Regions from separate parts of the Paenibacillus sp. FSL K6-1318 genome, predicted to be linked through region 3. Evidence: riboswitches for the same ligand, from Rfam matches in the RefSeq annotation. Region 3 holds a riboswitch; each other region holds the start of a gene.

Region 1 (5,696 bases), 2.1 Mb from region 3:
GCCCGGATGGGAACCGCTGATGATTTTGTCATGGCAGGTCAATGGTTTCCCAAACTAAGTGCCTATGAACCTGTGGGCAGGCGTGGACGAACAACGGAAGGCTGGAATCTGCACCAATACCACGGCAATTCGGAGTTTTACGCCGACTTCGGTATATATAGTGTGCGTATTCGGGTGCCTGAAACATACAAGGTGGCTGCTACCGGATTTCCAACGCAGCAAGCTGTAGTGAAGAATGGAGAAAAAGTCTATCAATTCTATGCTGATGATGTGCATGACTTCGCCTGGGCAGCCTCACCCGATTTTGTGTACGCCGAAGAGCCCTTCTCTGCACCCAACGTTCCTGGTGTACGAATCAAGTTATATCTGGACCCTGCTCATCAGGATCTGAAAGAACGTTATTTCTACGCTGCGAAGGCCGCTCTATCCAATTATAGCAAATGGTTTGGTCCATATCCTTACGCTACCTTATCTATCGTTGTTCCACCCAAAACGGGGAATGGTGCCGGCGGCATGGAATATCCCACGCTAATCACAGCCTTTGGAGCGGATGACACCACGCCAGGTTATGACCTGGAACGAACCGTAGTCCACGAGATTGGACATCAATACTTCTATGGCATGGTTGCCAGCAACGAATTCGAGGAAGCTTGGCTGGATGAGGGGTTCACCTCTTATGCAGAAGACAAACTGATGGAGCAGGAATACGGACTGATCCCGAACCTGCCGGTGCAATCGGGACTGATTACGTCTCCTTCATCTTTAACACAAGAATCCTGGAAGTTCGATTCCCAGAACGAGTATGCAGCCAATGTCTACACACGTGGCAAGCTTGTATTGCTCGGTATTGAACATCAAGTCGGTGCGAAAAAGATGGAACGCATTCTCTCTACCTATGTGAAGAAGTACCGTTTCAAACATCCCACTTCGACTGACTTTCAAAAAGTTGTGGAACAAGAAACCCGTACTTCCTGGTCTGATTATTTTGACCAATATGTCTATGGTAACGGAATGGCTGACTTTGCTGTAGAGAAGATTCATGTTACACCCGTACAGAAAGACGGCCAAACATTGTACGAGTCATCCGTAACAATTGCGAAAAAAGGTAGTGATTACAACGCCGTTCCTGTTCGAATTGCTTTTGAAGACGGACATATCCTCACCAAGCAATGGGATGGCAAAGAAGATCGCATCACCTATAAATTAACTCACACATCTCCCGTGTCCTGGGCCATGACCGATCCCCTCTACACGATCGTGCTGGAGAACCGCCATATGAACAATTTCCTGAAAGCCGGACTGGATGAGCCGACGAAGTCCCGCTGGAGCATGAGTGTAACCAAACTAATAGAAGCCATATTCGGAAGTCTGTCATGGTGAGGTGGAAACGGTGAAAGCGAAAATACGTGAGGGCTGGTTTCTCGTCCGTCAGCATATGTTCATTGCAGCACTTTTATTTCTTTATCAACTTATATGGGGATATTTCCTCTATCGAATGATACAATCGGCTGTCGTCCCACTACTCCTGCGTTATCCGGATACTGATGCCGGGGAGCTGAGTACGCTTTTGTTCAAAATGGAAAGCCAACTGAACCTGTCTACCCATCCGGAGGTTCATCGTTATCTGTGGATTCTGGGGGCCATGCTACTGCTTCGGATGTTAATCAGCCCCCTCATTCAGGCAGGACTGCTCTACTCGCTTCAGCACTATAATAGTACAGAAGAGCGCATTCCATTCGTCCGCGGGATTAAAAATCTGTGGAAACCGATGCTGCTGCTCCACACCATTCGTACATTATTGGTGCTTCTGCCTGGCTACTGGCTCGTGCCAAAGCTGTACTCGATTCTAATGGATGGATTTCATTCCCTTCAATTACTCTTGCCTGGCATACCTTATGTTGCTGCTTGGATCGTATATGGTTGGATTATTCACCACACCCTGCTCTACATGCAGTTCGGTGTTTCGGCACCAGAAGGGGAAGGTGGCGCTCACGGCACACTCAAGGCGCTCTGGATTGCACTGCGTCATCTCATCGCTGTAATCGGCATTGCACTGCTGCTGGGCGGAGTTCACCTGCTCGTCTTCGGGGCATTCACTTCAGCCTCATGGTTACTAACAGGACTCACCGGACTTATACTACAACAGACGTATCCACTGGCCAGATGTCTATTGAGCCTGTGGAAAATATGCGCCCATTTCCGGTTATGGCAGTCCAAAACATCCAAAGGTTAGAGCAGATAGTTTAAAAATTGTTACCATCACATGTTAAACTTATGGCCTGATATGTACTTATAAATAGGCAAACCTCAACCTTTCCCCGTCAAAGGTCGAGGTTTTTTTTGCTAATTTTATTGCTAAACGTTGCCAAAGCGGTACTCCTCTGTTACAATAATCGCAGTGAGTTTTTAGTAACAACTTTGTAATCTTTACATTCATATTTGTAACTACTTAAAATTAAATCGTCATTTCTTGATTTCGCAGGTGCATAACTAGCATAGCCAAATTCCTGGCACCTGGGAAGCGGGGGAACCAGTTATGGGTGAATTGATCTTGCTACAGAGGGATCATAGGGGACCTTCAACCGAATCCTTAAGCTAACCTCGCAGGCGTTGGAAGGGGTATATCTCTTGTTAAAGAAGAAATTAACCGCAGCTGTACTTAGCCTCACATTCGCATTATCGCTTGGTGCAGGCAGCGCATTCGCAGATTCAAAGATGGACAAAGTAATTGATTCAGCAATGGGAACTACATACAAAAGTGGGGGAACAACGCTTAACGGCTTTGACTGCTCCGGATTTACACGGTATGTATTCGACAAATTGGGTATTGATTTGGCACGCCAATCGAGTTCCCAATTCGACATGGGTGATTCCGTATCCCGCATGGAGATGAGAGCTGGCGATCTGGTTTTCTTCAATACAACAGGTAAAGGCGTATCTCATGTAGGAATCTTTGTAGGGGATGGAAAGTTCGCACACTCCTCTTCTTCCAAAGGTGTTACGATCAGTGCATTGAGTGAAAACTATTGGGCCAATCGTTATGTTGGCGCTAAACGGATTATGAGCACGGACGCATATGAATCACTGGCCCTTGACTAGGGACAAGCTGAGCAACATGATGCTGTAACCATTAACCATACTGGAACGAAGCAAGAAGCATAACAGAACCGCCCGGTACATTCTCCGCAGGAATGTATCCGGCGGTTTTTTTGTGCTTCATTCCCTGTTTACGTTACAAGTTACACACGAGGTATATCCTGCGAAATCAACAGGTTCATTTTGCGTTCGCTCGTCCGTGCCCTTATGATGTTTTTACCCATCCCGTTATAATATAAACGGAATTACCGGAACTTTTGTTTCATTTTTTTCCCGGAAAGGGAGACTTGCTAAATGAACGGCTCTTTTGTAGAGTGGACAGAGAGTTTGGTAATGAATGAGAGGAGCGTGCAGATGTATGAATGAAGCCCCTGTAACGTTTCATGTTGTACCCATGCAAGAAGAACATGCGGAGCTTATCTGCAGTTGGCAGTATAATCCGCCTTACAATATCTATAGCTGGCTACCCTGGGAGCAGATGAAAGCACTGGAAGTGGAGTTTGGAGATGCACAGCTGCGGCAGGAACAATATGCGATTGTTCTAGATCAGCATGATCGCATCTGCGGATTCGCTCAATACTTCCCACTGCAAGGGGTAACCCGGATTGGCCTCGGCATGCATCCAGAGCTGTGTGGTCAGGGTCAAGGGAAAGCTTTTGTCACCGCCATTGTGCAGGAAGCCATTCGCCGGAATCGGACGAATGAGATCGACCTGGAAGTGCTCACCTGGAATGCCCGTGCCATTCAAGTCTATTTGAAGAGTGGATTTGTCACCCAGGATACATACGAACGACAGACCCCAAGCGGTTTAATGCCCTTTCACTGCATGGTTTATGAAGGGCCTCGTGACTAGAATCCATTGCAAAACAACCAAATCTGCCCCTTGTTATGTGATTAGTTCAAAAAATTACCACAAAATGCTATGATGTCACTACAGGTTCCGTTATAATGATATGGATAGTTTCAGGTTAGATGATCTTTCATTCTGGAGGGGACATAAGGGATGCACAAATGGATCATGAGCGGGGTATTTTTTGCAGCATGCGCTTTAGCTATTGTTTTAATGTTTACGCTTCCAGGGAAAGAGGAAGTGGCTGAAGAAGCCAAACCAACCATGCCGGAAGTGACGATGGATGCAGGACAGGCTGAGGCACTGGTCAAAGCCAATTGTATTTCCTGTCACGGGGATCAGTTGCAAGGTGGCGTAGGACCTGCTCTGGCGAACATCGGCAGCCAGGACGATCTGGAGAAGATCTATTCCACGATTGTCAAAGGTAAAGGTGGCATGCCTGCCTTCAAGGGCAGACTGCAGGATGAAGAGATTGCCAATATCGCCATGTGGCTGTCAGAGAAGAAATAATCTTTGCACACGCATAACAAAGAGGCCCTTAATCCCCTGTTGGGAGAATAAGAGCCTCTTTGTTATGCCATTAATTAGGCCTCTGCCGCATGCTCAGCCAGAAAGGCCTCGACTTCACGTGCGGACGGCATCCCGGACTGGGCGCCGAGCTTGGTCACGGATAATGCGGCCGCACCCATGGCGAAGCCTACGGCCGCGTCCAACGTCTCACCGCGCGCGAGGGCTACTGCCAGCGCGCCGTTGAAGCAATCGCCAGCGCCGGTCGTATCGACGGCGCTTACGGCGTAGCCAGGCGCACGGCACGTGCCGGCACGCCCTGCTTGTACGCGGCCGCCAGGCGCCGCCGCGTATACAGCCCCCTCGGGGCCGAGCGTCGTGACGACAGCGGCCCCGAGGGATGCGGCGAGCTCTGCGACCGCCGCATCCAGGTCTTCCGGCCGGAGATGATCCCGGCCGGTAAGCACGGCAAGCTCACTGCGGTTCGGCGTGACTACGTCGACGCACCGCAGGAGCTCCTGGGGCAGACCCGGCACCGCTGGAGCCGGGTTGAGCACCACCAGTGCGCTGCCTTCAGCCGCCAGTTGGGCGGCGCGGGTGACCGCTGGCAGCGGGATCTCCAGCTGCAGCAGCACCGCTGCGGCTGCAGTCAGGCTTTTTACCGTATCCGCCTCTTCCAGCATCTCAGGTACCACTTGTCCATTCGCGCCAGGAATAACAATAATCCGGTTATCTCCCCGAGAGAGCCAAATGGATGCCGTCCCTGTAACCGTGTCTTCCAATATGCGAACCTGCGAGGCATCTGCACCACTTTCCGTCAGACTGTGCAGCAGACGTTCGCCAAAACCGTCCGACCCCACCGCACCAATCATCGCGGTCTGTCCACCCAGACGCGCAGCGGCAACAGCTTGGTTTGCGCCTTTGCCACCAGCGAGATAATGCAGCTCCTCACCGCTCACCGTCTCTCCCTCTTCCGGAATCGTATCTGTCTTCACCACGAGATCCATATTGAGACTGCCTACGACAGCAATAAGAGGTTGTTTCTGATTATAGTCTGACATGTATGGTTCACTCACTTCCGGCCGCGCCATAATAACCAATCTCGTTATTCGGACCTCATTTTGTCATAAGCTTCGTTATATTGTCCTGCTTCCTTGATATCTACAGATGTAATACCACCCGCATCCCATGACGTGAGACGCAGCGTAACCGTTGTATAATCAATCGTAATAAAAGGATGATG
Region 2 (5,696 bases), 670 kb from region 3:
TGTGGGCAATCAAAGCGAGATCGGTATCCAGGTTTGGATTAGCATGAGCTAGAGGGGTGAGTTCCGCACGAAACCACCTCTCTTCGTTGTATACCGTATACACGCAGAGGTCATATGTATGATTTCGATGAAAGGGTGTTCCGCGTTCTTTCAAATTCTGTGCGACAAGTGCCATATTGGCGTTCTTGCCTCGTAATGCCCAGGCTTCCAACAGATGCAGGTAATGTCTATGAATGCTGTTCGCATCCGGGTTCGGTAATAGTTGACCGAGTTCCTGTTCCCAGGCGCGGTTACAACTGTGGATAATCCAATCGTGATCAACGATGATGAGCTGGTGAGTTATGGACTGGAACGACAGCCTCTCCAGATCGGATGTAACATGTCTCATGGATGGGGTCCTCCTTTGGCAGAAATCTTATCTCAGTTCATCTGGGATATCCAAAATATCAGCGACCAGGTGTCTGAATCTAGTTGCTTTGCGTGTGCCGTGAATGAGATTGGACAAGCGATAGGGTGGGATGTCGTGTTGTTCACAAAAGGTCTTCTGGTCCACTTGAAGTTCGGTTAGCCGTCGTTTGATGGCCCATCCGAACGGAGTCACTGGCTTTTTCTTGTTCAAAAGGGTTCACCCCTGGTTAGAATGTAGTATTCAGTCGCCCTTTCTTCATGTAGAATATATAGAAATGCGAGCTGTATATTTTATTATATACGTAAATCCGTCATCTAACAATTAAAAAAGACGGAAAAAAGTGTATTTTGTGATGTAAAATGGCGTAAATACGTTAAATAAACCAATAAAATGACAAAAAACACGTCGGCAAGGAGGTTGCCGCGTGTTTTTTTTGTTTGTCTGAATGAAGGGGACAGGTGTAGGAGGAAAAGGATTAGGCTCTGTAGGCATGAAGTCCAGCTCCAAGCATATGGAAACTGGGGAAAAACGATTTCATGGACATCGAGGTTGGCTGTGCCAGTCCATCCGCAGCCGAGGCGCTGACGGTATTCCATTCATTCTCCAGATCTGCGGCCAGGCGGACCATCAGATCCTTGGTGGTATCGGTGTTCAGGGGAATGACTTTGGAGGCTTCGGTTATGCAGGCATTCATGGCTGAATGCAGATAACCAAGAACCGCCTCCGGGGCCGGGATATCGAGGTGGTGGTTAATCCAGGCATGAACAGTGGAGAGGCAGCCAACCGAATCGTATTTGGCGAAGATCTGTTCGAGCTGACTGAAATCAATCCAGGGGTGCAGAGCGCGTGCGAGTCTGATCAATCGTTTACCCATGGTAGCAGCTTGTTCTCTGAGATCTCCAGGAGTTCGCTGAACATGGACGAGCTTGTCGATCAGAGCTATCCGCCAAGTGTCCTTTTGATCTGCTGCGGTATAGATGCCTTTGATGGCCATACCTTCAAGACGAACGATGCTGGGATGCAACTGACAACGCATGAATGATTCGAGATCTTCAGCATTACGAATGGTACCCTCCTTGATATGGATATCCATGCCGAAGGAATGGGTGAACCCTCCAACCTGAATAGAGGAATCAAGCAGTTTGACATAATCGAGCAGCTTATTCCCACGGTTCACAATCATTCGCCTCCTGTGTTCGTTAAATGTCACTTTAAGTAACATTTATATTTCTTTTTGTTTGCTTTATGTTTAAAAATCCGAATTATATGATAGTTATCATCCCATAAACGTCCGCTTTTTGTCAATAGTATGATTTATATTCAATGTATTAAATCTTTTATTCAATATTTGTGTTATTTTATATAACATTTAAAGTTAAATATTTGTGAAATATAGGGAGGACTATATATAAATGAATCAATAAGATCGGCTCTAGCAGGAAAGAGGGGATCGAATCTAATAATATGCAGTTCATGGGTAAAGATGACGAGAATATGCGATTTTTGATGAAAATGCCTAGTTGAAAAAGAAGTATTAAAAAACACTTTACTTTTAGAACAGAACCCGGTATAATCAATTCTGTTGCCAATTATTTACGACATGCGGTCGTGGTGGAATGGCAGACACGCTATCTTGAGGGGGTAGTGGGCGTATGCCCGTGGAGGTTCGAGTCCTCTCGACCGCATCATACGAACGATGAAGAAGAAGCTTTCCGTTATTGGAAGGCTTCTTTTTTTGTCTTTTTTGAACAGTCTGACATCGGGGTTGAAAAAAAGGCCATCCATTATCGGAGGTAATGGAGCTCTACCTTTCCGGCTACGGGTGGCCTGTGTATTATTTTTGGAGTAAGTTCTTGATATCTTCTTCAATCTTGTCAGGTGTTGTTTTGGGAGCATAACGTTTCAGTACCTGGCCGTTCTGATCTACGAGGAATTTGGTGAAATTCCATTTGATTGCTTTGGAGCCGAGCAGGCCAGGAGCTTCTTTGCTAAGGTGTTGAAAGAGAGGGTGAGCGCTTGAGCCGTTCACATCAATTTTCTCAAACATGGGGAAGCTCACGCCATAATTCATCTGACAGAACTCGGCAATATCGTCGGAAGAACCTTTTTCCTGTGCAAACTGGTTGCTTGGAAAACCAAGAACTTCAAATGGAGCATCTTGAAACTTGTCTTGCAGTTCTTGCAGACCTTTGAATTGAGGGGTAAGTCCGCAGGAGCTTGCCGTATTCACAATCAGTAGCACTTTGTCACGGTAGTCGGACATTTCAACTTCTTGACCGCGAAGGGTATTCACTTTGTAATCGTAGACTGTCATCTAAATCGCCTCCATTGGTATACTCTTATATCTTCTATTATATTGGTTGCAATTAAATAATGCAAAACTAATGTGGTGTTAAAAGAATCAAAACAGGCAAGTTGTGCAGAATACGTGAATGAATTGCGAAGTGATTTTCGTCAGAGTGAGAATTAGATAGCCTTGGAGAGATGGATAGAGTAAAACATTGTTGTAAGCGTTATTATGAATGAGTATTGGCAGAAATCTGCCGATTCGGTGATCTGTGCGGACTTTACACCGTCTTAACGCGGGTGTATGATTCATAACGTAATTTCAATTTAAACTAAATTGTACTTGAAAAACGAAACAAACGATAATATCGCTCGATCTTACTTTAAGATATACGAACGATGTTTTAATCGCTGAGTTTCCATTCATTGATGAGTGGGAAACGGGGGAACCAACGGAATGCACTGTCCAGGACAGTAGGCATTCATGGGGTGAATTTTCCGGTGACAGCCGGAAATAGGGCGACTCTCGCGCCCGAATCCGTCAGCTAACCTCGTAAGCGTTAAAGGGAGAGGCAACAAGCCGTACGCTGGTTCATGGTGTTTTCGCCATGGGTTATTTAAGAAGCGTTCGGGAGGCCTTGGTCCCCCACGCTTCTTTTTTGTTGTCTTTTCACGCCAAGGGAGGAACGAATGATGGATACTGAGATGATCTTAGTGACTGCTCCAAATGAAGCAGGACGTAAATTTATCAAATTGCTGATGTACAAAAAAATGCCGTTTGCCGTTCTAACCAACAGTGCAGGGGAAGAGCGGAGACTCCGCAGAATTGGGGTAGAGCATGTCATTCGCATGAATACGGCTGCAGCTCAAAAATGGTTTTTGCCGCAGGGTAGCGTAGGCAATGTGTTTATTTTCGAGAACAGCCTGAATCTGACCTGTCGTTATTTGCAGATCTGCCGTTCATGGACATCGAAATCCCTGTGCGTCATCACGGAGCAGAGTCATCCAAAGGGTATCTATCGCGGGATGGGCGCAGACCGGATTGTATATTCGCTCAATGGGGAAGTCGGCTTTCTCCTCAATGGTTAATGCCATAGCTTGTGATTGCTCAGGTGTAAGGTGCCTGTTATAATTGACTGTATTAGAATCAATTTCAGAATTCACTCCAGGTATTATGAGATTGATTCATCGATAAACGGAAATTTGAGGAGACTCATGCAGGATGGTGAGTCTTCTTTTTTATGCTTACAAGGAGGAATTGGCGTGCCGGATGTGAGTGGGTTAAAGTGGTTATTTTTTGATGTTGGAGATACGCTGGTGGATGAATGGGAGCCGGTTGATGATATTATCGGACAGTTCGTCCGTGAAGCTTGTGCTTTAGGGTATCCAGTGAAAATTGAGGCGGTACGCGAACTGTTCGCGAGCTGTTACCGGAAATATGAGCAATGGCCCATGAGAGTGGCTATTCGCACATTCATTGAAGACGAAGGCCACCGGAAACAGATTCAGGACAAGCTGAAGTTTCAAAAAGATCTTGAACGTCCTTTTCCTTCAGCGGATTCCGTTCTTCAGCAATTGTCACGGTATTATCGTATTGGCATTATTGCCAATCAGAGTCCCGGAACAGAAGAGAGACTGGAGAGTTACGGATTACGGAAGTATGTTGACGTTCTGGCCTGTTCGGCTGAAGAAGGGGTATCCAAGCCAGACCCTGAGTTATACGCTGTAGCCTTGAAACAGGCAGGCTGTGAACCGGAGGAAGCCGTCATGGTTGGGGATCGGATCGATAACGACATTATACCTGCCCGGAAGCTGGGCATGCGTACGATTCGAATTATGCAGGGTTACGGAAGATTCCAGCCAGACCGATCGGATGACGAACGTGCGGATTGGACCGTTGATTCATTGGATGAACTCCTGCCGTTACTGGTGCCCAATCAGGATTAGATAATTGTTTATTGGAGTTTAGCGTTTTACTATAAAAGGAAACACGTTGCTGTACTGCAACAATAAAGGCTGATCAACTTGGTATTGAATACCGGAGTTGATCAGCCTTTTTAGTATTTGGTCGATAAGAACGAGATTAGAATAACCGAATCGTCTGAATGATCAGATATACATTCAGCACAACAATAACAGCGGCAATGACCCATGAGATGATTTTTAGCCACAATTTGTTGGCGAATGCACCCATGCTCTTTTTATCACTCGTGAACATCACCAGGGGAATTACAGCAAAAGGTAATTGAAGAGAAAGCACGACCTGGCTCAAAATCAGCAGTTCTTCTGTGCCGTGTTCTCCTGCAATGGCTGTGACAATCACCGCCGGGATGATGGCGATCAGACGTGTGACCAATCTGCGCAGCCAAGCCGGAATACGAATGTTCAGGAAACCTTCCATGACAATCTGCCCAGCGAGTGTACCTGTAAGGGTAGAGTTCTGACCTGATGCTAACAGCGCGACACCGAACAGGATACTTGCAACCGTAGTACCCAATAGAGGGGTCAGCAGATGATAGGCATCAGCGATCTCGGCAACCTGTGTCATACCAGCACTGTGAAATACAGCGGCAGATACAATCAGGATAGCCGCATTGATGAACAGGGCAAGTGTCAGTGCGATTGTCGAGTCCATGGTCGAGTACCGAATGGCTTCTTTTTTACCCTGTGGTGTCTGTTCGATCTGACGGGTCTGCACAATGGAAGAATGCAGGTACAGATTATGCGGCATCACGGTCGCTCCTATAATACCAATGGCGATATAGAGCATAGCCGGGTTTTGCAGAATCTCGACATTCGGTACAAAACCATGGAGCACACCGCCCATATCGGGTTTCGCCAAGAACAGGTCGATCCCGAAGCAGAGGGCAATGGTTGCCATCAGCACAATGACGAGTGTCTCCAAAGCGCGGAAGCCTTTGTTTTGCAGGACGAGTATCAGGAGTACATCAACTGCGGTGATGATCACGCCGTATAACATGGGGATGTTAAATAGCAACTT
Region 3 (5,696 bases):
GGTGGACGCCTCAGGAAATCCTCCGTTTTATGAAAGAAAATGCAGGCTCCATTCAAGGCACAAAAGTGATGGCACCCGAATCCTTCCAGTATCTCAAAAACATATCTGACCCAATTCTGAATGACCCGCAGGCGCTCGCTAATATGGACATTCTGGGAGCACACACGTACGGGACCCAGATCAAAGATTTCGCATATCCGCTCTTCAAGCAAAAAGGAGCCGGTAAAGAACTCTGGATGACTGAAGTCTATTATCCGAATAGCGATAGTAACTCAGCAGACCGCTGGCCCGAAGCGCTTGACGTTTCCTATCACATGCACAGTGCTATGGTCGAGGGTGATTTCCAGGCTTATGTATGGTGGTACATCCGCAGACAGTATGGTCCGATGAAAGAAGACGGAACGATTAGTAAACGCGGTTATAATATGGCTCACTTCTCCAAATTTGTACGTCCAGGCTATCTTAGAGTAGATGCAACCAAGAACCCGGATACGAACACATTCGTTTCTGCCTACAAAGGGGATAACAAGGTTGTCATTGTGGCGATTAACAGAAGCACTTCTGCAACGAGTCAGAAATTTGTTTTGCAAAACGGTAATGCTTCCACGGTATCCTCATGGGTAACCGATAGCAGTCGCAATCTGGCAAGCGGAGCACCAATTACGGTGTCCAATGCAACCTTTACTGCTCAACTCCCTGCTCAAAGTGTAACTACGTTTGTCGCTAATATTACGGGCAGCGGTGGAGGTAATACGGGGAGTGGCACTACGTACGAAGCAGAGACAGGAACGACTCTCTCCGATGCTGCAATTGAGACGATCTATCCTGGCTACACAGGCTCAGGATATGTTAATTTCAATGCGTTGACGAACTCGGGCATTCAATGGAATAACATCAACAATACGATAAGTGGCACCAAAAACGTAAAGTTTCGTTATGCGTTGGAAAGTGGCACCCGTAACCTCGATGTATTCGTAAATGGGACCAAAGTAATCAGCAATACCCCATTTACTGCAACGGGAAGCTGGTCTACCTGGGGTGAAAAAACAATTCAGATGCCCATGAACTCGGGAACCAATACCATTAAAGTGGTAACGACCGGTACTGAAGGTCCGAATATCGATAGTATCCACGTGTCCGCTCAGTAACCTATTAGACGATTTTATGGTACAAAACAAAAAGGTTCCCCGAAAGGCGTTAGCCTAACGAGGAACCTTTGTTTGATGCGGTCGAGAGGACTCGAACCTCCACGGGGGGTTAGCCCACACGGACCTGAACCGTGCGCGTCTGCCAATTCCGCCACGACCGCATATTGTATATCTCCGTGATATATATCTCGGCGACAAGAAATAATATATCATGTGCAATCTATCATGTCAACACTGAAAATAATAACAATAAAGCCCGAGCCAGACGTCCATGTCTGATTCGGGCTTTACTTATCGTTACTAGGGATTAACTCTATGAAACCTTAGGCATGTTACGAGTTACAGCTTGGAAGGCCAGTTGCCATACCATGCATAACCGCCTCTTCTTTCTTTATCAATATCACTTAGTTTGTATTTAACTACCCCGTCACGACCAATAAAGATCGGTTTATCTGTTCCCACTTCATAGAAGCGAGCCCAGATCGGTGCAGCTTTGGAATCAGCGATAATTTTGCTGTCTCCGTTTGCTCTTTCATACTTGTAACCCGTAATTTTGACTTTGTTAAACCAAGCTTCAGCTCCTTTAATGGATGCTGTAATTTTAGCGTTAGCAGGTCTGGTTTTCAGGAATTTAACAATCGTTACACTCTCTCCAGCCGTCAGCGATGGTACTTCATAGATTCTTGCGCTTGCTGGTTTAAGGGAACTGGAATCATGTTGTTGTCCCCATGCTGTCAGCTTACCGCCTGAAACGACCTGTGTATTCAGAATCGCATCCACACCTTTGGCAACTGAATTTTTACTGCGGTTAGCAAGTGTGCTGTCGATAAACGAGAAGTCACCTTTGCGCGTTGCTACTTCATCCAACATGATCATTACATTAATCATCGCATCATCATTGTAAGTGATGTGTTTGTGATATCCCGAGCTTTGATAGACTTGTGGCCATCCGCCGTTTGAATACTGCATGTTGATCAAAAAGTTAATTCCTTTGATTGCAGCTGTGGAGTAACGCGGATCATTGGTCTTTTTGAATTCCTTCGCCAATCTTCTAATTTCTGAGTATGTAGCCTTGTTGTCAATGGTGGACTTCGCCCATTCTCCACTTGTTTGTTTATAGTCTTTTCTCCAACCTCCATCTGGCAGCTGGTTCTTCAGAATATCAGATATACTTGCTGTTGTACCTGTTGCATCAGCGGCTGATACCGTTGTTACAGGAAGAACAGCTATACCAACTGCTGAGAAGACCATCGTACATGCCAGAATAAAAGTAACTATTTTTTTTGCTTTCAAAGATAACACTCTCCTATGTTTGTTTTTATAAATCTCCCACTTCTACCTTACTTATAAAATTAGTCCCTTAACCTCCTTTATTTGAATTTATAACACAATAAAATCAATTTTCATCCAATATGTGGATTGGATAAGAAGATGATATGCAAAAAATCGATTTTTGTCAATATATGCAACTTAATGAATATAATCTCTCAAATTGAACATTACGGAATAGTTCTTTTAACTCATGACAAACCTATTTATTTGTCCAAAATCGTCTTAAACGAATCAATAATGACGTTTTTGTCATGAATGATACCCAAACTTGATCCCTTCTTTCATATAAAAACCGTAATTCCGCTAACATTGAGGTATTACGAAGGGGTTTAAATGGGTTTGACAATTACGCATTTATGCAATATAGTTTCAAATAGTTACAAAAACTTAATTATTCATTGCCGAGTTTCATGTTTGAAAACGGGGGAACCATTTTGGGTGAATTATTCTTATACATAGGAAATATAGGGAACCTTCTACCGAACCCTTAGCTAACTCCGTAGGCATCGAAGGGAGAACATTGATTTTGAAAAAACTGATAATCTCCATTTTTGGAGCAGCTGTACTATTTACATCCGGGGCAACAAGCACAGAGGCAAGCAGTATCAACTCCGTAGTGAACAACATGACAGGTATACCTTACAAGTGGGGTGGCACGACTTTGGCCGGCTTCGACTGTTCCGGGTTTATGAGATATCTTTTCAACAAATACAGCATTGAATTGCCACGTACTTCGCAGCAGCAAGCCAAAGCAGGTACTCCGGTATCCAAAAGTAACATTCGCACAGGTGATCTGGTGTTCTTCAATACGATGGGCAAAGGCATTTCACATACAGGTGTATATATTGGCGGCGGACAATTTGCACATGCTTCCAGTAGTAAAGGTGTAAGTATTACGAAGTTATCGAATCCATACTTCAATGATCGTTACGTGACAGCACGTCGGGTAACTGGACAATTTATGTACGATAAAATGTTGGGGAAAATGTAAGTATGATATAGAAAGAGGAGGCTCCGGATCACCCGGAACCTCCTCTTTTGTTTGATTAGACATTTATGGACTAATCCTAGTACTACCCTTACCTAGACTTAATGCAACGCCTTCTGCACTCGCATCGCACCCTGAGACAGGGCATGTCCGCCTCCTACAGCTCCGGCTACGGCAACGGTCTCCATGATCTCCTGGTCAGTTGCACCCTTGGCACGAGCTTCTTCTACATGGTAGAAAGTACACACCTCATTGTTGGCGAACAGTCCTATTCCGAGGGCAATTAGCTGTTTTGTCTTCGCATCAATCACGCCAGGCTGAAAGCATTCTCCGGTAAACTCATGATACGACTTCACCACTCCTGGCAGCACATCGCTTAATGCTCCAATCTGATCCTTGTAGGCATGAACTTTATCATTCATCAATGTCATGTCTTGTAGCACACCCTCTCAGCTATAGTTACAGATCGTTCTCACTGTACCTATTTTCTCTCCCGAGTGAGCCAATTATGCCAAGAAATCATGGTAATTCCAAACATATAAACGCTCATGGTTCTGCCACATTATTAGCGATTGCTACTCACTAAGTGGACTCTGGCGCGGCTCGCTGAACAGCTGATATCGGTAACTGCGATCCAGCTTGACGACACGTCGATTTTGCCGCCGGATAAGTACCTGCTCGCCATCCCAGGCAACCACAATCCCGGTTACATCGTTTGACTCCAGCTCGTCCCGTACTACTCTTACTTTCTCACCTGACAGACGCAGGGCATCCAATTCTGTATCACTGATCATGTTCTTGGCTCCTATATTCCAAATTTATTTACAAAAAGAGACCTAAATGAAATGTCATTTAGGTCTCACGTGACTGTATTGGACTGTCATGTCATTCGAAATTATGTCCCGACTGAAAGTTACCGCTGCGCGTGCTCTTTGCTGTCGTTCTTCTCGAACCAAAAATCAAGCACTTTGGCGGACATCACACGTTCTTCAAGGTACTCCACTTGATGCGGTGTAAATTGTTCTTTCCAAGAGAAGGACAACTCTTCGCACAAGCCTACAATCGTCAGTAATTCTGACCAGGCAACATAGCGTTTGTACCAGAAAAATTGAGGATGTTCAATCATATAGGGATAAAGGTCATCGAATTCCGTATGTTTACAATCCAGGGCACGTTCAAAATGAACTTTCGATTCCGCCAGCTTATCAATAAAAAATTGTTCTGTTGCCGGTTGGTTCCCCATGGTGTTGCCTCCTCTCCCTAACATAACCCCATTATAAATGAAATCCGCGGTCATGCAAAGGCATAGTTCAAAAAATAGGCCCTATTCCTTTAAAATGTCACATTTCGTTATCGTCAAATTGTACCGTTCCATCGTTCAGAGAACGAATACGTACCAAGGCTTCCACCGGAATACCCTGTTCACGAATCGTGCGTGCCCCTGCCTGAAAACTTTTCTCGACCACAACGCCAAATCCGACGAGTTCAGCACCGGAACGCTCAATAATTTTGATGACTCCACGAGCAGCATCCCCATTGGCAATGATATCATCAATGAACAGAATACGGTCATTCTCATGAATGAACTCGCGGGATACCATAATGTCTGTTACGATTCCTTTGGTAAAGGACGGCACACGTTCACAGTAGGCATCAGGATCAGCCAGAAGCGTTTTTTTGCGACGGGCGAATACAAGCGGCACCCCAAGTTCATGAGCTGCGGCAAAAGCAACCGGAATCCCTGAGGATTCTACCGTAATTACCCGAGTTACTCCACTTTCACGAAACCGGGCAGCAAACTCCCGTCCCATCTCCATCGTTAATGCAGGATCAATCTGGTGGTTCAACAGACCATCCAGCTTCAATACCTGATCCGAGATGACAACACCTTCTTGTAAAATTCGTTGTTTCAATACTTCCATGATTTGACCTCCCAAGCCTATCCTATGAGGTAAAAGTATCATATATCTATCTATAAGTTCAAGCGAAATTGCCCGAGGGCTGTCCTTAAGCTGCATTTCAAGCCAGAGCTTGCTATCGATTGTCATGTCTTTCGTGGGTCAAGCATACCTTGTACCATGGTACCCGCATGTCCAAACTATACAGGGGCCTGAGAGGGGAAACACATGAAACAGGCATTTCGGGTGCTGCAGATCGCATTTACATACATCGGAACGGTTGTCGGAGCCGGCTTCGCCACAGGGCAGGAAATCTTGCAGTTTTTTACC
Region 4 (5,696 bases), 1.6 Mb from region 3:
GACCGCCGTTGTTAATAACACCATGAATTCGAACGGTGCTTTTCACTTGTTGTCGGAATGCGTTGATCCCGTTGAACGTTTGAATGACAGCATCAAGTGCATTAATGCCTTCGTGCGGACTTGCAGCAGCATGTGAAGAGCGGCCATGGAATTCAAATTGAACAGCATCAATAGCCAGTGAGCTGCCGGACTTTTCGTAGGCATAATACGGGTGCGCCATGAGAGCGACATCGCAGTCATCGAACAAACCTGCTTCCGCCATCGGAACTTTAGCACCACGTGTCTCTTCAGCGGGGGTACCGAACACTTTAAGGGTTCCACCTACTTCATCCAGAATGGATTTCAGCCCAACAGCAGCTCCAAGACTCATCATGCAGATTAGATGGTGACCACAGGCGTGACCGATCTCCGGCAAAGCGTCATACTCACACAGTAATGCGATAGTAGGGCCGGGTTTGGTGGCCGAATAGGTTCCGATAAAAGCTGTGTCCAGTCCGAGAATGGGAGCTTCTACCGTGAAACCGTGGAAGACCAGTTCTTCTTTCAAACGGGCAGAAGCGAGATACTCTTCATTTCCCAGTTCGGGGTTGGCCCCAATATATGATGAAATGGCTTTAAAACGGGAAGCATATTGATCAATAACCGTCAGGATCAGTGATTTGTTAGATGTCATTAGTAAACTCCTTATGCAAAAATGAAAATAATTCATTGATTATATCATGTTTGCTTTATTTTTTCAGAAACAAGTCAAGATTTGTATTGTCAAAATGCATTGCATAATCATGCATTGTACTTTATAATGACTCAGTCATCAACATGAGAAGCATACAATGTATTGTAAGGGGAGAGAAAAAGGTTGAAATTGATTAGTCGTTACACCATGATGCTGTTGACCTTTGTTATTCTGCTGACGACTGCCGCTCCTGTGGCACTTGCAAGTGGAACTACAGATAATTCAAGCAGTAAAAAGCTAGTGCTCGGTACAAGTGCCGATTTTGCACCATACGAATTCCATAAAGTGATTAATGGCAAAGATGAAATCGTCGGTTTCGATATTGAGATCGCCAAAGAGATTGCCAAAGATCTTGGCGCTGAGCTTGTGATTGAGGATATGGGCTTCGACGGTCTTCTGCCTTCATTGCAGAGCGGGCGTGTTGATCTGGTAATTTCAGGTATGACGCCGACGGATGAGCGGAAGAAAAGTATCGATTTTTCCGACACCTATTATAAATCAAAACAAGTGATTATGGTTCGCAATGCGGATAAAGACAAATATCCAACCATGGCAGAACTTGAAAATGCGAAGATTGGCGTTCAGAAAGGCTCCATTCAGGAAACGATCGGACAGAGTATTCCAGGAGCGAAACTTACTGCGCTGGATAAAATCTCGGATATCGTGCTTCAACTGCAAACAAAACGCATTGACGCGGCAATCGTTGAAGATACCGTTGCTGCAGGTTATCTGGACGATATCATTGGACTTGCTGCTGCTGTTCCGGACGAAGAGCAAGCAGAAGCGGCAATCGGGATTCGTAAAGGGAATACCGAGCTGCTAGCTGCAGTAAATGGAACACTGGAACGATTGAAAAGTGAAGATAAAATCAATCAGATGGTGACGGACGCCAGCCTCTTGATGGCGGATAAAGTGAACAAATCACAAAATATTTTCCAAGTATTCTGGGAGTACAAAAGTTTCTATGCTACAGGAGTAGGATACACACTTCTGTTGTCTGCACTTGGCGTTATCTTCGGGGTAATTATTGGATTGATCATCTGTTTATTCCGTTTGCATGACGCTGCAATCTTGCGCTGGATCGGTACTGCTTACGTTGAAGTGATCCGTGGCACACCGATGCTGGTACAATTGATGATTATTTACTATGGTTTTTCCCTGAGCTTTGGCATTAACTTCACTGCACTTCAGGCAGGTATCATTACACTTTCAATCAATAGTGGTGCCTATCTGGCGGAGATTTTCCGTGCAGGTATCCAAGGTGTGGATCGTGGTCAGTTGGAGGCAGCGCGTTCCCTCGGAATGGGCAGAGGTGCAGCAATGCGTTACATTATATTGCCACAAGCCTTCAAAGCTGTATTACCAGCGATCGGTAATGAATTTATAACTATTATCAAAGAATCCTCCATTATCTCCGTTATCGGTATGGTGGATATTATGTATCAGGCAAGTGTAGTCAAAAACATTACGTATCAAGGCTTGAGTCCATTTTTGATTGCAGCAGCCATCTACTTTGTAATGACGTTCATTTTGTCCAAGCTGCTGGGACGACTGGAAAGGAAGTTGAGTGCAAGTGATAGACGTTAGACAATTACACAAATCTTATGGAAATAACGATGTACTTAAGGGCATTAACGTGACGATTGGAAAAGGTGAAGTTGTCGTGGTTATCGGTCCTTCCGGTTCGGGTAAAAGTACGTTCTTACGTTGTCTGAACCTGCTGGAACAGCCTACCTCGGGTGAGATTGATTTTGAAGGCGTGTCAATCACCGATCCGAAGCACAACATCAATGCGACTCGTGAGAAGATGGGTATGGTGTTCCAGCATTTCAACCTGTTCCCACACAAAACGGTACAGCAAAACATTACGATTGCCCCGATTAAAGTGAAAAAGCAATCCACGCAGGAAGCGGAGAAAATCGCTGCTGATTTGTTAAACACTGTGGGCTTGTACGATAAAAAAGATACATTCCCGAACCAGCTGTCCGGTGGACAGAAGCAGCGGATCGCCATTGCAAGAGCATTGGCCATGCAACCGCATGTAATGCTGTTTGACGAGCCTACTTCGGCACTGGACCCCGAGATGGTCGGCGAAGTGCTGGATGTCATGAAACGTCTTGCAGAAGGCGGGATGACGATGGTCATCGTGACGCATGAGATGGGTTTTGCACGTGAAGTGGGAGATCGGATCCTGTTCATGGATGGCGGGGTCATCGTAGAAGAAGGAACACCTGATGAGGTGTTTGGAGCACCAAAAAATTCACGTACACGTGATTTTCTTGCTAAAGTACTCTAAATGAAATGATTTAATAGCGTTACTGACATCGAGTCGGTAACGCTATTTTTTTGTGCGCAATAATCATTTATTGATTTGAAAAGTAACTTTTTTGTTACCTAATATAAAGGGATCGGATCACCCAGCTTTTCTGAATTATCCAGTATTCTTACAGTTGATGACATGCTAAAAACCATATGGTAAGAATTACTACAAGTTCAGGTTACAAAATTGTGATATATTGAACTCTGCCGAAACTTCCGGACAGGGAGTGCGGGGGATGTAACGATGCAGATCGTGCAGGGGGAAGATCTACGGCACACTGCTTGGGGTGAATTAGGGGTACATAACGTTTCACATGTAACGAAGAACCTATAGGGTGGCTCCTCATCCGAATCCGACAACTAACTTCGCAGGCATAATGAGGGAGGAAGACCATGATTAACAAGAAACGTATAGCCAAAACAGCAGTAGCATTATTGACAACAGCAATGCTTATTCAAGCCGTTCCGGCTCACGCAGATTCAGTTCATGTGGCCAAAGAAGGGGATACCTTCTACACCTTATCGAAACAGTATGGAGTAGCACTCAACACGTTGGTTAAAGCAAACAACGACATTTCGCCTTACAATATTTATGGTGGTTTAAAAATTACGATTCCCGGTAAGGCAAACAATGTAGCAGCTGCTGCGGCTACGGAGAGCAAGACTCAAGCGAAGACGGTTACAACAGCAAGCTTGGACGTTAATGCAGATAACAAAGTTGTTCAAGCCTGGGGAAAAACGTTCGATTACAGTAAAGCAGTGAATGTGAAAGCAACGGCATACTCTGCAGATCCGTCCGAAAATGGAGGATGGGGTGCTGTGGATTACTTCGGTAATGATCTTGAACTGGGCACGATCGCAGTTGATCCAAGTGTGATTCCACTCGGAACCAAAGTACTGGTAACCGGTCACAGCCATCCGGGATTGCCAAAACAGGCTTTTGTAGCTACAGCACGTGATGTGGGCGGTGCAATCAAGGGTCACCGGATTGATATCTTTATCCCTGGTAGCAAACAGTCCGTAAGCACATTTGGTTTCCAGGATATCGAGCTGTATATTCTGAAGTAGAAAGTAAATTACATTTAATAATTCAAACAGGGTGTCTGCCAATCGCTACTTGCGATTGAACAGGCACCCTTTTATCATCATCAACATTTTTTATAATGGACATCTTAATCGTTGGCCTTTGGCAACCCCAACATCTCGTCCAAGGTGACTAGTTCATACCCCCGATTACGCAGTTCCTCGATAATTTCAGGCAAAGCCTCAATTGTGCCGTTCAGGTTCGATCCCACACCTCCTCCTGCATGTTGCAGAACGATGGAGCCAGGTTTCACGGCAGATAGGATGTTATCCTTCACCTCTTTCTTGGAAAGGCCTTTCCAGTCCAGTGAATCAACATTCCAGTTCACAATGCTATAGTGTTGTCTGGCAGCCCATTGCAGCTGTTCTTCATTAATGTCTCCGTATGGTGGCCGAATCATCTTCGGCGTATACCCTGCCAGATGGTGAATGATATCTCCGGTATGTAAAATTTGTTTGCGAAAGGCATTCATCGACAGCTTACTGAATTCCGGATGATTGTAGCTGTGATTACCAACAATATGCCCTTCCTTAACGATGCGTTTTACCAGATCCGGGTGTTTCTCAGCACGACTACCGACGATAAAGAATGTAGCTCTGACCTTATATTTCTTCAATACATCCAATACCTGTGGAGTAAAACGTGGATCGGGCACATCATCAAAAGTCAGGGCAACCTGCTTCGTTGATGGACCATTCGTTTTGAACGTATCCGCATATTTTTGACGTAACTGTCCCAATGTCAGTTGTTCTTCTTCCGCGGAATCTGAACCTGATACTGATTCACTTGGCGGGCTTGAAGCATCCCGCGATGAAACTGGAGCATGATATCCTCCGAGAAAAATAACGATAACCATCAGCATAATGAGGCGTACGCGCATAATAACGGCCTCCTTTTCCAAAATGACGTTCTCTTTGGTATGCCCGGGGGTTCCATAAATTATGCGCAGTGTGAGAAGTTTCATTGCCGTTTTAGCTCATGAGAGCCATAATTCCTCCATATATAACATATAGAAAAGGATAGGTGGATGGGTATGAGTACATATGATTTGAAATCCATACGTTTACAGGTAATTGAAGCAGGAGAAGATAAGGTTTTTCTCGTTACCGGAGGAAAGGCGCATATTGGTGCCGTAGCCACGTTCTATGTGGATCATGAGCGCGTAAGCGGGACGACGGTACATATTCCGGGTCATAAGGAACAAGAGTTGTGTGAGCGGCTTGCCCGAAAGGCTGCCCTGCAGCTGAAAGTAACCGTTACGGTGATCATGGGTATTCATTTTGATTCCATTACACGGATGCAGATCGACGAAATCGTGCAGACTGCAGAGAGGCTGATGGAGGATCATCTGAACAAGGATAAACGATCTTCCTAACATGAAGAACAATCGCATGTTTTGATTTTATTTGCTAAAATTGAAACGAGTTGTAGATTGTTACGTATGTATGTTTATATACGATGTAATATCGACTAGGAGGAATAACATAATGTCCATTTTCAAACGATTGCGTGATTTAACAATGTCTAACATCAACGCCATTATTGACAAGGCGGAAGATC

Evidence for each region. A riboswitch is a leader RNA that binds a small molecule or an ion and turns the genes downstream of it on or off. The one in region 3 is predicted to bind cyclic di-AMP.
Region 1: linked by a shared signal. The riboswitch ahead of NYE45_RS00540 (C40 family peptidase) and the one ahead of NYE45_RS10110 (C40 family peptidase) in region 3 are both predicted to bind cyclic di-AMP.
Region 2: linked by a shared signal. The riboswitch ahead of NYE45_RS06830 (hypothetical protein) and the one ahead of NYE45_RS10110 (C40 family peptidase) in region 3 are both predicted to bind cyclic di-AMP.
Region 4: linked by a shared signal. The riboswitch ahead of NYE45_RS16940 (3D domain-containing protein) and the one ahead of NYE45_RS10110 (C40 family peptidase) in region 3 are both predicted to bind cyclic di-AMP.

What each region holds. Positions count from the first base shown of each region.
Region 1 covers NZ_CP150270.1:109,215-114,910, reverse strand. Annotated here, with positions in the region: gene NYE45_RS00550 (M1 family metallopeptidase) at 1-1,380, shown strand, start outside; gene NYE45_RS00545 (hypothetical protein) at 1,391-2,233, shown strand; cyclic di-AMP (ydaO/yuaA leader) riboswitch at 2,488-2,625, shown strand; gene NYE45_RS00540 (C40 family peptidase) at 2,629-3,099, shown strand; gene NYE45_RS00535 (GNAT family N-acetyltransferase) at 3,455-3,949, shown strand; gene NYE45_RS00530 (cytochrome c) at 4,100-4,456, shown strand; gene rbsK (ribokinase) at 4,531-5,514, opposite strand; gene NYE45_RS00520 (4a-hydroxytetrahydrobiopterin dehydratase) at 5,559-5,696, opposite strand, start outside.
Region 2 covers NZ_CP150270.1:1,573,689-1,579,384, forward strand. Annotated here, with positions in the region: gene NYE45_RS06805 (hypothetical protein) at 1-388, opposite strand, end outside; gene NYE45_RS06810 (XRE family transcriptional regulator) at 416-619, opposite strand; gene NYE45_RS06815 (urease accessory UreF family protein) at 885-1,586, opposite strand; tRNA gene NYE45_RS06820 (tRNA-Leu) at 2,012-2,094, shown strand; gene NYE45_RS06825 (glutathione peroxidase) at 2,244-2,723, opposite strand; cyclic di-AMP (ydaO/yuaA leader) riboswitch at 3,095-3,270, shown strand; gene NYE45_RS06830 (hypothetical protein) at 3,389-3,784, shown strand; gene NYE45_RS06835 (HAD family hydrolase) at 3,959-4,642, shown strand; gene NYE45_RS06840 (Nramp family divalent metal transporter) at 4,779-5,696, opposite strand, start outside.
Region 3 covers NZ_CP150270.1:2,242,421-2,248,116, reverse strand. Annotated here, with positions in the region: gene NYE45_RS10125 (carbohydrate-binding protein) at 1-1,148, shown strand, start outside; tRNA gene NYE45_RS10120 (tRNA-Leu) at 1,225-1,309, opposite strand; gene pelA (pectate lyase) at 1,488-2,450, opposite strand; cyclic di-AMP (ydaO/yuaA leader) riboswitch at 2,870-3,001, shown strand; gene NYE45_RS10110 (C40 family peptidase) at 3,007-3,471, shown strand; gene NYE45_RS10105 (carboxymuconolactone decarboxylase family protein) at 3,570-3,899, opposite strand; gene NYE45_RS10100 (hypothetical protein) at 4,044-4,262, opposite strand; gene NYE45_RS10095 (hypothetical protein) at 4,382-4,711, opposite strand; gene NYE45_RS10090 (xanthine phosphoribosyltransferase) at 4,809-5,390, opposite strand; gene NYE45_RS10085 (hypothetical protein) at 5,595-5,696, shown strand, end outside.
Region 4 covers NZ_CP150270.1:3,866,397-3,872,092, reverse strand. Annotated here, with positions in the region: gene NYE45_RS16955 (M20 family metallopeptidase) at 1-673, opposite strand, end outside; gene NYE45_RS16950 (ABC transporter permease subunit) at 857-2,320, shown strand; gene NYE45_RS16945 (amino acid ABC transporter ATP-binding protein) at 2,307-3,029, shown strand; cyclic di-AMP (ydaO/yuaA leader) riboswitch at 3,248-3,443, shown strand; gene NYE45_RS16940 (3D domain-containing protein) at 3,446-4,120, shown strand; gene NYE45_RS16935 (polysaccharide deacetylase family protein) at 4,225-5,016, opposite strand; gene NYE45_RS16930 (hypothetical protein) at 5,170-5,511, shown strand; gene NYE45_RS16925 (PspA/IM30 family protein) at 5,624-5,696, shown strand, end outside.